Regions from separate parts of the Streptomyces sp. C36 genome, predicted to be linked through region 1. Evidence: riboswitches for the same ligand, from Rfam matches in the RefSeq annotation. Region 1 holds a riboswitch; the other holds the start of a gene.
What was found. Region 1 has a riboswitch for S-adenosylmethionine ahead of AB4K12_RS08635 (aminotransferase class V-fold PLP-dependent enzyme). Riboswitches for the same ligand answer to the same signal wherever they lie in the genome.
Positions count from the first base shown of each region.

Region 2: it holds a riboswitch for S-adenosylmethionine, as region 1 does, so the genes downstream of both, thrC (threonine synthase) here and AB4K12_RS08635 (aminotransferase class V-fold PLP-dependent enzyme) in region 1, are expected to answer to the same signal.

Region 1 covers NZ_JBFQGI010000002.1:661,525-669,400, reverse strand. Annotated here, with positions in the region: gene AB4K12_RS08645 (rhomboid family intramembrane serine protease) at 98-832, shown strand; gene AB4K12_RS08640 (Lrp/AsnC family transcriptional regulator) at 829-1,110, shown strand; gene AB4K12_RS08635 (aminotransferase class V-fold PLP-dependent enzyme) at 1,118-2,494, opposite strand; SAM riboswitch class IV at 2,649-2,765, opposite strand; gene trpD (anthranilate phosphoribosyltransferase) at 2,841-3,905, opposite strand; gene AB4K12_RS08625 (cytochrome bc complex cytochrome b subunit) at 4,057-5,679, opposite strand; gene AB4K12_RS08620 (ubiquinol-cytochrome c reductase iron-sulfur subunit) at 5,676-6,731, opposite strand; gene AB4K12_RS08615 (c-type cytochrome) at 6,728-7,537, opposite strand; gene AB4K12_RS08610 (heme-copper oxidase subunit III) at 7,606-7,876, opposite strand, start outside.
Region 2 covers NZ_JBFQGI010000007.1:308,902-316,777, reverse strand. Annotated here, with positions in the region: gene AB4K12_RS22755 (extracellular solute-binding protein) at 1-596, shown strand, start outside; gene AB4K12_RS22750 (DUF3263 domain-containing protein) at 796-1,014, shown strand; gene otsB (trehalose-phosphatase) at 1,134-1,973, shown strand; gene AB4K12_RS22740 (trehalose-6-phosphate synthase) at 2,052-3,527, opposite strand; gene AB4K12_RS22735 (glucosyl-3-phosphoglycerate synthase) at 3,569-4,516, opposite strand; SAM riboswitch class I at 4,751-4,894, shown strand; gene thrC (threonine synthase) at 4,912-6,207, shown strand; gene AB4K12_RS22725 (MoaD/ThiS family protein) at 6,274-6,549, shown strand; gene AB4K12_RS22720 (cold-shock protein) at 7,039-7,242, shown strand; gene groL (chaperonin GroEL) at 7,673-7,876, shown strand, end outside.

The DNA.
Region 1 (7,876 bases):
ACGGCCTGCCGGTCGCCGGACGCGGTGCCCAGGGGCCCGAGGGACGGACCGGCGAGGCACTTGGTGCCGGTTGCGCCCGGTACGCCATGATCTGGCCATGATCAGAAAGGCTGGACTTTCACGGCGGACCGGCACCCCCTGGGTGACCTGGACGATCCTGGGCATCTGCGGCACGGTCTTCCTCATCGGCCCGGCGTCCGGCCTGAACCCCTTCTACGGCACCGGGACCGGGCTGCTGTCCGCCCAGAGCGAGTACTTCGAGCGCTGGGGGGTGGTCCCCCAGGAGCTGTGGCACAGCCCCCCGCTCGCTCTGACCGCTCCCCTGACGGCCCTGTTCGTGCACGGCAACTGGGTGCATCTGCTGGGCAACATGCTCTTCCTCTTCGTCTTCGGCGCCATGACCGAGGCCCGCATGGGACGTACCGACTTCGCGCTGTGCTATCTCGTGACCGGCTATCTGGCCCTGTTCGGCTACGCGGCCGTGCACGCCGACTCCAGTCGCACCCTCGTGGGGGCGTCGGGCGCCATCTCCGGGGTGCTGGGCGCCTTTCTCCATCTCTTCCCCAGAGCCCGGGTCACCAGCCTCTTCCCGTTCCTCTTCTTCCTGCCGCTGCGCTTTCCGGCCTGGGCCGTACTGTTGTTCTGGTTCGTTCTGCAGTGGCTGGCGACGGGCACCGACGCGGGGCGGCCCGGGGTCGCCTATCTGGCCCATGTCCTGGGCTTCTGCCTCGGCTTCGGCTACGCCTGGGTCAGCCGGACGCGTGCGGCTACTGTGTCTTCCCGGGGGACACCCCCCGGACCCCCGGCCGGAACAGGAGACAAACCGACGTGATCACTTCGATCGTGCTCATCAAGACCGACGTGGACCGCATCCCCGAGATCGCCGAGAAGATCGCCGCACTGGAGGGCGTCAGCGAGGTCTACTCCGTCACGGGCGCGCACGACCTGATCGCGATGGTGCGGGTGGCCCGGCACGACGACCTCGCGGACGTCATCCCGGGCCGGATCAGCAAGGTGCCGGGCGTGGCCTCCACGGAGACGCACATCGCCTTCCGCACCTACTCCCAGCACGACCTCGAGGCCGCCTTCGCCATCGGCCTCGACAGCTGACGCGACGTCAGGCGGCGGCCGCAGCCGGGGCGTCGGGGACGCAGCGGCCGCTCTCGGTGCGGTAGAGCCAGCGCGCGCCGCGCTCCACCAGCTCCCCCACCGCCCGGACGAACCGCTCGACGTGCTCGTCGGGCGTGCCGGCCCCGAAGCTGACCCGGACGGCGCTCAGCGGCCGGTCCTCGCCCGTGGGCCCGCACTCGCCGGGCTCGTCCCGTTCCCCGCCGAGCAGGGTCCGGACGAGTGGGTGGGCGCAGAAGAGGCCGTCGCGGACCCCGATGCCGTACTCGGCCGACAGCGCGGCCGCGAAGTGCGAGCTGTTCCAGCCGTCCACGACGAAGGAGATCACGCCCACGCGCGGGGCGTCGTCGCCGAACAGCGAGAGCACCCGCACCCCGGGCACCTCCGCCAGCCCCGCGCGCACCCGGTCCACCAGCCGCCGCTCGCGCTCCACCAGCCCCTCGAACCCGGCCTCCTCGAGCGCCCGGCAGGCCGCGGCGATGGCGTAGGCCCCGATGACGTTGGGCGAACCGGCCTCGTGGCGGGCGACGCTCTCGTGCCACTCCACCTCGACCGAGCCGTCCTCGCCACGCGCCACCGTGCGGCTCGCGCCGCCGCCCGCGAGGTACGGAGCGGCGTCCCGCAGCCAGTCCGCGCGCCCGGCCAGCACGCCGGCGCCGAACGGCGCGTACAGCTTGTGCCCGGAGAAGGCGACCCAGTCGACGTCCAGCTCCGCCACGTCCACCGGGTGATGGGGCGCCAGCTGGGCGGCGTCCAGCACGATGCGGGCCCCGTGGGCGTGCGCGGCGGCCGCCAGCTCCCGTACGGGCCACAGCTCTCCGGTCACATTGGACGCGCCGGTCACACAGACCAGGGCCGGGCCGTACGGCTCGCGGTCGGCCAGGGCCCGCTCCAGCGTCCCGACCGCCTCGCCGGCGGAGCGGGGCGCGTCCAGGTAGGTCACGCTCACGTCCTCGCGGCGCTCCCACGGCAGCAGCGCCGCGTGGTGCTCGGTCTCGAAGACGAACACGCGGCAGCCGGCGGGCGCCGCGGCCGCGAGCAGGTTGAGCGAGTCGGTGGTGGAGCGGGTGAAGAGCACCTGGTCGCCCTCGCGGCAGCCGAGGAAGCCGGCGACCGCGGCCCGGCTGTTCTCGAACAGGTCGGTGGACAGCTGCGACAGGTACCCGGCGCCCCGGTGGACGCTGCCGTAGTAGGGCGCGTAGGCGGCCACGTCGTCCCACACCCGCTGCAGCGCGGGCGCGCTGGCGGCGTAGTCGAGGGCGGCGTACGACGCCTCGCCGCCGGTGACGAGCGGGACGCGGACGTCCCGGCCCAGCACGGGCAGCGGTTCGGTGGCGGACAGGACGGCGGCAGGGCATGCGGACATGGCGAGTTCTCCCGGCGGGGACGATGAAGGAAACGCGCGGCCCACGGGAAAAGGGCGGGCGCGCGGGACGTACCGGAGGAGGGGCCGCTGCGGCCCTATCGCATTCGCTGGATCACGGAAGGATCTCCCTCGACGACCAGGATCCCTGGCGAGGGATCCGCGCTTGCCGCAGACCTCACTGCCTGCGGCCCGGTCATCACCCGGGGCACCCCGCCACGGAAGGAGGGTTGCCGGACAGCAGGCCGGGGCCGAAGCGCTGTCACTCGTGACCTGCGCAGCATCATGCCACACGATCTTGCAAGCGCAAGGGCGCGGTCCGCATCGCGGACCGCGCCCCGTCATGGCCTCAGGCGTTGCTGGCCGAAACCCATCGCTCGAGCACCCGCCGTGCCGCGCCGGAGTCGACCGACTCGGCCGCGCGCTCCATTCCCTCCCGGATCCGCTCCACGAGGGGCGCGTCGGTGGGCGTCAGCGCGGCCAGCGCGGCGGCCGAGTTGAGCAGCACCGCGTCCCGCACCGGGCCCGTCTCCCCGGCGAGCAGCCGCCGGGCGACGTCGGCGTTGTACGAGGCGTCGGCGCCCCGCAGGGCCTCCACGGGCACCAGCTCGATGCCCACGTCCCGGGGGTCGAAGGACTCCTCGCGCACCTGGCCGTCGCGCACCACCCACACCTTCGACGTGGCCGTCGTCGTCAGCTCGTCCAGCCCGTCGTCGCCGCGGAAGACCAGCGCCGAGGAGCCCCGCTCGGCGAGCACTCCGGCCAGGATCGGCGCCATCCGCGCGTCCGCGACGCCGGTGGCCTGGGCGCGCACCCGGGCGGGGTTGGTCAGCGGGCCCAGCACGTTGAACGTCGTGCGGATGCCCAGCTCGCGCCGCGCGGGCGCCACATGACGCAGCGCCGGGTGGAACTTCACGGCGAAGCAGAAGGTGATCCCCGCCTCCTCGGCCACCTCCACCACCCGCTTCGGGGTGAGGTCGAGGTTGACGCCCAGCTTCTCCAGCACGTCCGAGGCACCGCTGGCGGAGGAGGCGGCGCGGTTGCCGTGCTTGACGACCTTGGCGCCGGTGCCGGCGACCACGATCGAGGACATGGTGGAGATGTTGACGGTCCGGGCGTTGTCACCGCCGGTGCCCACGATGTCCACACTCGGGCCGGGCACCTCGATGAGGTTGGCGTGCGCGTACATCGTCCGTACCAGGCCGGAGATCTCGGCGACCGTCTCGCCCTTGGCCCGCAGGGCCACCGCGAACCCGGCGATCTGCGCGTCGGTGGCCTCGCCCCGCATGATGCGGTCCATGGCCCAGGCGGTCTCGTCGGCGCTCAGGTCCACCCGGTTGAGCAGGGCCTCCAGTACGCCCGGCCAGGAAGGGGCCACCGAGCGCTCGCCGCCTGCCGGGGTCGCAACGTTCATGGTCCACACTCCTGGTGGTCGGTCGTGACGGGACCGCCGTAGGGGTCCGCTGATTCCGGTCAAGCCTATCCAGGTCCGGGGACGGCGAAGAGCCCCGTCCGGGGTTCCGGACGGGGCTCTCGCTGTGGCGATCAGTGATCAGCGGGCGGGATCAGTGGTGGCCGTGGCCGCTGGTGATCTCGTGGTACTCCTCCGCGGTGGCCTTGGGGATGTGGGTCCCCTCGCCGTAGAAGCCCTTGGAGAGCTTCACGCGGAGCTTCTGGCCGGCGCCGACCTTGCGGGCCACGCCGTTCTCGTCGACCTCGGGCTCGAGCTCGAGCGGCTTGGGCTGCTCGTGCGCGGTGAGGGTGTGCAGCTGCTCCTGCGAGAGCGGCTCGTGCACCTCGACGAACTCGCCGTGCGGCAGGCGCTTGATGATGCCCGACTCGCGGCCGTGCAGCACCTTGTCCTTGTCGCGGCGCTGGAGGCCGAGGCAGATCCGGCGCGTGGCGATGAAGGCGAGCACCGGGCCGACGAAGAAGCCGATCCGGACGAACCAGGTGATGGCGTTGATCGACAGGTGGAAGTGGGTGGCCCACAGGTCGTTACCACCACCGACCATCATCACCATGTAGGCGGTCAGCCAGGCGACGCCGAACGCGGTGCGCGTCGGGGCGTTGCGCGGGCGGTCCAGCAGGTGGTGCTCCCGCTTGTCGCCGGTGACCCAGGACTCGATGAACGGGTAGACCGCGATGGCCGCGAGGACCAGCGGGAAGATCATCATCGGGATGAACACGCCCAGGACGAACGTGTGGCCCGCGACGTTGATCTCCCAGCCCGGCATCACTCGGATGAGGCCTTCGGCGAAGCCCATGTACCAGTCGGGCTGCGCACCGGTGGACACCTGGTCCGGACGGTACGGGCCGATGGCCCAGATCGGGTTGATCGTCGCGATGGCCGCGATGGCCGCGATCACACCGAAGACCAGGAAGAAGAAGCCTCCGGCCTTGGCCATGTAGACCGGCAGCAGCGGCATGCCGACCACGTTCTTGTTCGTCCGGCCGGGGCCGGGGAACTGCGTGTGCTTGTGGTAGAAGACCAGGATCAGGTGCGCCACCAGCAGGCCGAGCATGATGCCCGGCAGCAGCAGGACGTGGATCGAGAAGAACCGCGGCACGAAGTCCGAGCCGGGGAACTCGCCGCCGAAGAGGAACATCGAGATGTACGTGCCCACGATGGGGAACGACAGGATCGCGCCCTCCATGAAGCGGACACCGGTGCCCGAGAGCAGGTCGTCCGGCAGCGAGTAACCGGTGAAGCCGGTGAACATGCCGAGGACGAACAGCAGGAAGCCGAACAGCCAGTTGATCTCACGCGGCTTGCGGAACGCGCCCGTGAAGAAGACGCGCATCATGTGCACGAACATGCCGGCGAGGAAGATCAGCGCCGCCCAGTGGTGGATCTGCCGGATGAGCAGACCGCCACGGACGTCGAAGCTGATGTCCACGGTCGACTTGAACGCCTCGGACATGTGCATGCCCTGCATGGGCACGTACGAGCCGTGGTAGACGACCTCGTTCATGCTGGGGTGGAAGAACAGCGTCAGATACACACCCGTGAGGATGATGATCACGAAGCTGTAGAGGCAGATCTCGCCCAGCATGAAGGACCAGTGGTCCGGGAAGATCTTCCGCATGTTGGCCTTGGCCAGGCTGTAGATGCCCAGCCGGCCGTCGGCCCAGTCGGCGACCCGCTCGCCCGCGGGTGCCTTGCGGCGGTTGTCAGTAGTACTCATCCGCGCTCCCAGAAGGCAGGACCGACGGGCTCGGCGAAGTCGCCCATGGCCTCGAGGTAGCCCTTGTCATTGACCTTGATCCGCAGCTGCGGAAGGGCGTGACCGGCCGGGCCGAAGATCACTCGACCGCCGTCGGAGAGGTCGAAGGTCGACTGGTGGCACGGGCACAGCACGTGGTGGGTCTGCTGCTCGTAGAGGCTGATCGGGCAGCCGACGTGCGTGCAGATCTTGGAGAACGCGACGATGCCGTCCGCCGACCAGTCGAGCTCGCGCTTGTCCTTGATGTTCTCCGGCTGCAGCCGGATGATCATCAGGGCGGCCTTGGCGATCTCCTGCTGGAAGTCGTGGTCCTCCTCCTTCATGCCCTCGGGCATGGCGAAGGTGAGGGAGCCGACCGCGATGTCCTCGGGACGCAGGGGCTGCATCGTGTTCTGGTTGATGAGCATCTTGCCCTCGGACCAGGCGGTCTTGCGGAGCTTGGTGCCCGGCAGCGGACCGAGGTCGCGGAGCAGCACCACGCCGGAGAGCGGCACCATGGCCAGCGCGCCGAACATGGTGTTGCGCAGCAGCTTGCGGCGGCCGAACGTCGACTCCTCCGCGCCCTGCGCGAAGTCGGCCATGACCTTGGCCTTGACCTCGGGGTCGGCCTCGATCGGGTGACGGTCGTCCGCGTGCTCGACGTCGGACATCAGGGTGCGGGCCCAGTGGACCGCGCCCGCGCCGATGCAGAACAGCGCCACGCCGAGGGTGAGCCCCAGCGAGAAGTTCAGGGCGCTGATGTGACCGATCGGGAAGACGTAGATGCTCTTGTCGACCGGCAGGGTCACATAGGCGGCGATGAAACCGACCGTGGCCAGCATGGACAGCAGGAACAGGAACGCGACCACGCGCTCGGAGCGCTGGGCGGCCCGTTCGTCGATGTCCTGGATGCGGGGCTCGTGCGGCGGGATCCCCGGGTCGGCGAACGGGTCGCCGGAGGTCGCTGCTACGCCCTGGTGCGCGTCGCCCTGCTTGCTCGGCAGGGTCTCTTCTGGAATGTCTTGGCTACTCATGACTTCTTGGCCTTGGCGGTGTGGGCGGCGACCCAGATGGCGACGGCGATCAGCGCGCCCAGGCCGAAGACCCATGCGAACAGACCCTCACTGACGGGGCCGAGCCCACCCAGTTCGAGGCCGCCCGGGCTCTTCGTCTTGTCGCTGTTGACCGTGTCGAGGTACGCGACGACGTCCTTCTTGTTCTGCTCCGACATGGTGGTGTCGGGGAACGAGGGCATGTTCTGCGGGCCGGTCTGCATGGCCTCGTAGATGTGCTTCGGGTTGACGCCCTCGAGAGACGGGGCGTACTTGCCGTTCGAGAGCGCGCCGCCCTTGCCGACGAAGTTGTGGCACTGGGCGCAGTTCGTACGGAAGAGCTCCCCGCCCTTGGCGATGTCGGCGCCGTCGGGGCTGTACTGGTTCTTGGTCGGGACCGAGGGGCCGGCACCGAGGGAGGCGATGTACGCGGCGAGCTGGTCGATCTCGGCCTGCGTGTAGATGGCCTTCTTGCGAGGGGCCTGGGCGCCCTGCTGCTGCAGCGGCATGCGACCGGTGGCGACCTGGAAGTCGACGGCCGCGGAGCCCACGCCGACCAGGCTCGGCCCGTCGGAGGTGCCCTGACCGCCGGTACCGTGGCAGCTTGCGCAGCCCACGGAGTACAGCTTCTTGCCCTCCTCGATGGCGAGGGACTGGGCGGTGTCATCGGCCTTGGCCGACTCCGCCGGCGCGAACGCGGCGTACAGCCCCCCAGTAACCGCCAGCGCGAAGAGTAGGACGACGACCGCCGCCAGCGGATGGCGTCGTCGTGCGGAGAGCTTTTTCACGGATTACCCCGGTGTCAGGATCTTCTGCGTCGATCTGGACTGATTGGCCCGGTGCGGGACGGGACCGATTACTTGATCAAGTAGATCGTGGCGAAGAGGCCGATCCACACCACGTCGACGAAGTGCCAGTAGTAGGACACGACGATGGCCGCCGTGGCCTGGTGGTGGGTGAACCTCTTGGCCGCGTACGTCCTGCCCAGGACCAGCAGGAAGGCGATGAGACCGCCCGTCACGTGCAGGCCGTGGAAGCCGGTCGTCAGGTAGAACACCGAGCCGTACGGGTCGGAGGAGAGGGAGAGGCCCTCCTCCTTGACCAGATCGGTGTATTCGAAGACCTGG
Region 2 (7,876 bases), on a different contig from region 1:
AGGCCTTCACCTGGCTGCGCGACGAGATGGTCGGCCAGGGCCTCACCGGCCCCGGCAACCCCGCGCGCACCAACCGGCAGGAGGTCTTCGACGCCTTCTGCAAGGGCGAGGTCGGCATGCTCAACGGCCACCCCACCCTGATGCAGCAGGCCCAGGCCGGGCACATCGAATTCGACATGGCGCCGCTGCCGGGCATCAAGGGCCCCTCCAAGTCGACCATGGGCGTCGCCGACTGGATCATGGCGTTCAAGAAGAACGGCCACCGCGACGAGATCGGCACCTTCCTCGACTTCATCTTCAGCAAGGACAACGTGCTGTCGTTCACCACGCAGTACAAGCTGCTGCCGGTGACCACCAGTGCCGCCGACGCGATGGAGGAGAGCCGCGCCAACAGCGACCTGTGGCAGTTCCTCAAGCCGCTGCGCCAGGCCGCCGAGCTCTACCCCGTCAGCAAGACCTCCTGGGCCTCGGTCAGCAAGACGGTCAAGGAGAAGATCGGCGCGGCCGTGCAGAAGGGCGGCGACCCCGCCGCCGTGCTCGGCGAGATCCAGCGCGAGGCGAACGCCACCGAGCTCGCGGACCGCTCGGACCGCTAGGTTGGCCGGTATGGCACAGGACGAGCCCGGGCGCGAGGACGAGCGCGAGCCCGGGCACGGGCATCCCGGGCACGGGCATGAGGACGAGCCCCGGCACGGGCATGAGGCCGAGGCCGGACATGAGGCCGGACACGAGGCCGAGCACGAGGCCGAGTACGAGGCCGGGGCCGACGCCCCGGCCGACGCCGGGTCCGGCGGGCTGCCCGAGGCGGACCGTGCCGTGCTCGCCCTCGAGCGGCAGTCCTGGCCCGGCCCCGGCGCCAAGGAACGCGCCGTCCGCGAGCGCCTCGGCATCACCCCGACCCGCTACTACCAGCTGCTCAACGCCCTCCTCGACGACCCGCGCGCCCTCGCCCACGACCCCGTCACGGTCAACCGGCTGCGGCGGCTGCGGGACGAGCGGCGCGCGCGCCGCTGAGATCCGGGCCGGCTGAGATCCGGGCCGGCTGAGATCCGGGCCAGGCGAGATCCGGGCCGACGTTGCGAACCCGTACAACTGCCCGTCCCGGCGGCGGACGCCCCGGTAGGGTCGGCCGTATGGGCAGCCACCCCCTCCCGGAACCCGTGACCGCCGCCGGCCGCGACGGACTGGCCGCGCTGCTCGCGCGACCCGAACGGGCGGTCGTCGCACTCGACTTCGACGGCACCCTCGCCGCCATCGTCCCGGACCCCGAACGGGCCCGCGCCCACCCCGGCGCCGTCCAGGCCCTCGCCCGGCTGGCGCCGCGCCTGGGCTCCGTCGCCGTGATCACGGGCCGCCCGGCCGGGGCCGCGGTGCGCCTCGGCGGGTTCGCCGGGGCCCCCGGACTGGAGCGCCTCGTCGTCCTCGGCCACTACGGCGCCGAGCGCTGGGACGCCGTGACGGGCACCGTGCGCGCCCCCGCCCCGCACCCCGGCGTCGCCGCCGTCCGCGCGGAACTCCCCGGCGTGCTCGACGACTCGGGCGCCTGGCACGGCACCTGGGTCGAGGACAAGGGCCGGGCCGTGGCCGTCCACACCCGCCGCGCCGACGACCCCGAGCGCGCCTTCGAGGCCCTGCGGGCCCCGCTCGCCGGCCTCGCCGCCCGGCACGGCCTGATCGTCGAGCCCGGTCGGCTGGTGCTGGAGCTGCGCCCGCCGGGCATGGACAAGGGCGTCGCCCTCGCCGCGTACGTCCGCGAGTCCGGCGCCGGATCCGTCCTCTACGCCGGCGACGACCTCGGTGACCTCGCCGCCTTCGCCGCGGTGGAGAAGCTGCGCGCCGAGGGCGTGCCCGGCACGCTCGTGTGCAGCGGCAGCGCCGAGGTCACCGCGCTCGCCGAACGGGCCGACCTCGTCGTGGACGGGCCGGCGGGCGTGGTGGGCCTGCTGTCCGCCCTGGCCGACAAGCTCGGCTGACCACGCGCGCCCGGACGTACGCTCTCACCCGCGCCGCGGCCCGTGCGGGGCCCGCCGAAGCGGCGGCGGGCCCACCCGTCACAGCGCGTGCAGCTGGTCCACGAACCACCGGGCCGGAGGCAGCGCCGTCGCCGCGGCGGCCAGCCGCTTCGTGCGCTCCAGGCGCTCGGCGGGGTCCATCAGCAGGGCGGCGTTCAGCGCGCGGGCGGTGTCCGCCACGTCGTAGGGGTTGACCGTCAGGGCGTCCTCGCCCAGCTCGGCCGCCGCGCCCGCCTCGCGCGAGAGGACCAGCGCGCAGCCGTGGTCGGAGACGACGGGGACCTCCTTGGCGACCAGGTTCATGCCGTCGCGGATCGGGTTGACCAGGGCCACGTCGGCCAGCCGGTAGGCGGCCAGCGAGCGGGGGAAGTCGTCCTCCATCTGCAGGGCGACCGGCGTCCAGTCCGCCGTACCGAACGTGGTGTTGATCTCGTGGGCGACCCGGCCGACCTCGGCCATGTACGAGCGGTAGACCGCGAGGTCCTGCCGGGAGGGGTAGGCGAACGCGATGTGCACGACCTCGCCCTGCCAGTGGGGGTGGTCCTCCAGCAGGCGGCGGTAGGCGAGCAGGCCGCGGACGATGTTCTTCGACAGCTCGGTGCGGTCCACCCGCACGATCGTCCGGCGGCCCGGGCCGATCTGCCGCCGCAGCGCCGCCAGCCGCTCCTCGACGTCCGGGCGGTGCGCCCGCTCCCGCAGGAATTCCGCGTCCGCGCCCAGTCCGTGCACGCCGAGCCGGGTCGTCCGTCCCTCGAAGGTCACCGACGTGGCGACCCCGTCCTCGCGCGCCACCTCCGCGCCCGGCAGCACGACCTCGCAGGACGCGGCGAACGCCTCCGCCCAGCGCCGGGTCAGGAAGCCCGCGCGGTCGCCGCCCAGGATGCCGCGCAGGACCTGCCCGGCGACGTCGTCCGGCAGCAGGCGGTAGTAGTCCGGCGGGGCCCAGGGGGTGTGGGAGAAGTGGCCGATGCGCAGGTCGGGGCGGCGGGCGCGGAGCAGGCCGGGAACGAGGACGAGGTGGTAGTCCTGGACCAGGACGGAGGCGCCCTCCGCGGCCTCCTCGGCGATGGCGTCCGCGAAGGCGGTGTTGTACGCCTCGTACGCCTCCCACTGGGCCCGGAACGCGCCGTCGAAGACGGGCTCGAGCGGCGTCTGCCACAGCATGTGATGGACGAACCACAGCACGGAGTTGGCCACGCCGTTGTACGCGGCGGCGAACGTGGCGGGGTCGATGTCCAGCATCCGCACCCGGTGGCCGCCGGTGTCGGCCTCGGGCAGCCGCCGGCCGCCGAGCCGGGCCGCCTCGCGGTCGGTGTCGCCGAGCGCCGCGCACACCCACACCGCGCCGGCGTCCTGGCCTATGGCGCTCAGCCCCGAGACCAGCCCGCCGCCGCCCCGCCCCGCCAGCAGTGAGCCGTCCTCGCCCCGGCGGTACGACACGGGCCCCCGGTTGGAGGCCACGACGATCGGCGCGGCGTCCGGTTCCGGTGCGTGGTGCGTGTGCTCAACGACCATGACGGCAGCCTTGCCCTTCGAAGAACCGCTCAAACGTACGCTTACGCGGCATGCCGCTGCGCGTACTCCGGTATCTCGGCCATCGGGGGCCGCTCCTCGGTGTCCACCGCGTACGTACGCGGCACGAATCCCTCCTCGGTCCGCTCGAACTGGGTGAGCACCGGGCGCACCAGATGGCCGCGGGCCAGCCGGAGCTGGGCGGTGCGGTAGATCGCGGCCGCCATGCGGCCCAGGGCCCGGCCGTCCTGGTGCCGGTGCCGCCGGACGCCCACGTCCACCTGGGCGAGCGCGTCCAGGCCCACCGTGTGCAGCGCGTCCACCAGCAGGCCCAGCTCGACGCCGTACCCCACCGGGAACGGCAGCCGCTCCAGCAGCTCGCGGCGGGCGGCGTACTCGCCGCCGAGCGGCTGGACGAAGCCCGCCAGCCGCGGCCAGTGCAGATTGAGCAGGGGCCGGGCCACCAGCTCCGTCACCCGGCCGCCCTGCCCCGGCGCCTCGCCGAGCGGACGGTCGTACATCGCCTTGACGAAGTGCACGTCCGGGTCGGTCAGCAGCGGGCCGACGATCCCCGAGACGAAGTCGGCGGAGAAGTCCTTCAGGTCCGCGTCCACGAAGCAGACGACGTCGCCGGTCGTGACCAGCAGCGACCGCCACAGCACCTCGCCCTTGCCGGGCAGCGCGGGCAGCCGCGGCAGGATCTCGTCGCGGTGCACCACCCGGGCGCCGGCCGCCGCCGCGACCTCGGCGGTGCGGTCCGTGGAGCCGGAGTCCACCACCACCAGCTCGTCCACCAGCGGGACGGCGTCCGACATCAGCTCACGCCGGATCGTCGCCACGATGGCGCCGACCGTCGCCTCCTCGTCGAGCGCCGGCAGCACCACGCTGACGGTGGTGCCCGCGCCGCGTTTCGCGGCGAGCAGCTGGTCGAGCGGACGGTCGGTGGCGGACCAGGACCGCCGGGCGAGCCAGCGCTCCACCTCTTCCAGCACGTGTACGACTCCTCAGTGTTGTTCGTCAGTGTTGACCGGCATGTTGACCGGCACGTCGACCGGCATGTCGCTCGCCGACGGGACCGTTCCGGTCGTCGCCGGGCCATGTCTCGCGGTGCGGGACGGCCCTCCAACGCGGCCATCCCTTCCGTTACAGTCTTGAACAACGCAGGCGCCCGATGCATGTCGGGGTCGTCGCGCGCACAAACGCCTGGGCCCCGCCCAGCGCCATACCGCTCATCCAGAGGGGCAGAGGGACACGGCCCGTTGAAGCCCCGGCAACCCTCCAGCCGGTCTCACCGTTCATTCGGCGAGGCTCCCGGCGGGGAAGGTGCCAATTCCGTCTCGTGGCGACGTACGCCGCGAGGAAGATGAGGAGAAAGGGCCTCGCCTCCATGGCTGTCCAAGCCGTTGAAAGTCGTACCTCCGTACCGTCTGCCGCCGCCCCCTTCGGACCCGCCGTCGCGCTGTCCTGCCGCGAGTGCGGCGAGCGCTTCGAACTCGGTCCCTCCTTCGCCTGCACCTCCTGCTTCGGTCCGCTCGAGGTCGCGTACGAGCTGCCGGCCGGCGACCCGGAGGCGCTGCGCCGCCGGATCGAGGCCGGGCCGGCGAACATCTGGCGCTACGCGCCGCTGCTGCCCGTCCCCGCCGACGTGGCGGACCGGCCGAACCTCGAACCCGGTCTCACCCGGCTCGTCAAGGCCGACAACCTCGCCGCCGAACTGGGCGTGACGGGGGAGCTGTACGTCAAGGACGACTCCGGCAACCCCACGCACTCCTTCAAGGACCGCGTCGTGGCCATCGCCGTCGAGGCCGCCCGCGCCTTCGGCTTCACCACCCTGTCCTGCTCGTCGACCGGCAACCTCGCCGGGGCCGTCGGCGCGGCGGCGGCCCGCGCGGGCTTCCGCTCCTGCGTCTTCATCCCGCACGACCTGGAGGCCGGCAAGGTCGTCATGGCCGCCGTCTACGGCGGCGACCTCGTGGGCATCGAGGGAACGTACGACGACGTCAACCGCTTCTGCAGCGAGCTGATCGGGGACCCGCTGGGCGAGGGCTGGGGCTTCGTCAACGTCAACCTGCGCCCGTACTACGGCGAGGGCTCCAAGACGCTCGCGTACGAGATCTGCGAGCAGCTGGGCTGGCGGCTGCCGGACCAGATCGTGGTGCCGGTCGCGTCGGGGTCGCAGCTGACGAAGATCGACAAGGGGCTGAAGGAGCTCATCGCGCTGGGGCTGGTCGAGGACCGGCCGTACCGGATCTTCGGCGCCCAGGCGCAGGGCTGCTCGCCGGTCTCGCGGGCGTACAAGGACGGGCACGACGTGGTGCGCCCGGTGAAGCCCGACACGATCGCGAAGTCCCTCGCGATCGGCAATCCGGCCGACGGGCCGTACGTGCTGGACATCGCCCGGCGCACGGGCGGGGCCGTCGAGGACGTCGACGACGAGCGGATCGTGGACGCGATCAGGCTGCTGGCGCGCACCGAGGGCATCTTCGCCGAGACCGCGGGCGGCGTGACGGTGGGCGTGACGCGCAAGCTGCTGGAGAACGGGGTGCTCGACCCGGCGCTGACCACGGTCGTGCTCAACACCGGGGACGGGCTCAAGACGCTCGACGCCGTGGCGGCCGGGCCGACGGCGACGATCCGGCCGTCGCTCGAGGCGTTCCGCGCCGCCGGGCTTCGCGAGCAATAGCTCGTAGATCCACAGCCCGCAGCCCGTAGCCCGCACTCCTTCACCGACCCATGAGGTGACGTCACCATGAGCGTTTCCGTCCGCATCCCCACCATCCTGCGCACCTACACCGGCGGCCGGGCCGAGGTCCCCGCCGAGGGCGCCACCCTCGCCGAGGTCATCGCCTCCCTCGAGCAGAACCACCCGGGCATCGCCGCGCGGGTGCTCGACGACGCCGGCAAGCTGCGCCGGTTCGTCAACGTGTACGTCAACGACGACGACGTCCGCTTCGAGGGCGGGCTGGACGCCGCCACGCCCGAGGGGGCCGGCGTCTCGATCATTCCGGCCGTCGCCGGCGGCTGAGCCGGCCTGCGGCGGACCGTCGAGAGGCGTCGACAGGCGTCGACAGGCCGTCGATGGACCGTTAATCAATGGCCTGAGCTTTTCTCAGCGTTCCTGTGCATGTCCCCGGAATAGCCCCGCCCGTAAAACGGACGGGGCTATTCCGTCTGTTGAAGCGCGATACAGTTGGGGCGTTCCCCCTCCGGTGTCAGCACCGAACGCATATGAGAACCCGTCAAGTTGTGCGCGAAACATGTGCACGAATTGTCGGGTTGGTTGCGTTATGCCCGGTCCGACTTGCCCGGGAAGCTGCGGAAATCGGTACGAATAACCGATCGGCCGCACCTGGAATTCTCGTCCGACTGACCTGTTGCAGACGGCATCCGTGCGGATACATTCAGCCGCGGTCGACGCGTTCCGGCGCACACTCCCATCCTGTCTGGGGGTGAGGTCTGACCCGGGTCCGCGAAGTGCGGTCCTGTGCAAGGGCCAGTAATAGGGGAGTTAGGCATGGCTCAGGGCACCGTCAAGTGGTTCAACGCGGAGAAGGGGTACGGCTTCATCGCGGTCGACGGTGGTGCGGATGTTTTCGTCCACTACAGCGCGATTCAGATGGACGGCTACCGCACCCTCGAGGAGGGGCAGCGAGTCGAGTTCGAGATCTCGCAGGGCCAGAAGGGGCCGCAGGCGGACATGGTGAGGCTCAGCGCCTGATCGCACGCATCGACCGGCTCGATCGGCTCGCCGAGGGGTCCGCACCGTCACCGGTGCGGGCCCCTCGCGCGTGCCCGGGCGGGCGCGTGCGTACGCGCGGGTCAGAGGGTGGATGCGCGGTTCGGGGGAGCGGCCGCGCATGCACCCTCGCGAACTTGGGCATGCCTCGGGTTGGCCTGCGCCCCCGGCTGTCGCCGGGAGGTGCCCCTGCTGCCACCTGAGGCGTGTACCTCGTGGACCGCTTGCACTCGAGGTGGTCGAGTGCTAATCATTGGGCTTAGCACTCTCCTGGTGAGAGTGACAGATTTGGACCGTCGGTGAGGTCCGGGAGCCAAGCGGGGCAAGGAACCGCGCGGTGCACGGGCCGTCCGTCGCGGGCGCCAGCGCGGTCCGGAGCAGTCTCCACCCCGTCCTGGGAGGACCACTTCACATGGCCAAGATCATCGCGTTCGACGAGGAGGCACGGCGCGGTCTCGAGCGCGGGATGAACCAGCTCGCCGACGCCGTCAAGGTCACCCTTGGCCCCAAGGGCCGCAACGTCGTCCTCGAGAAGAAGTGGGGCGCCCCCACGATCACCAACGATGGTGTGTCCATCGCCAAGGAGATCGAGCTCGAGGACCCGTACGAGAAGATC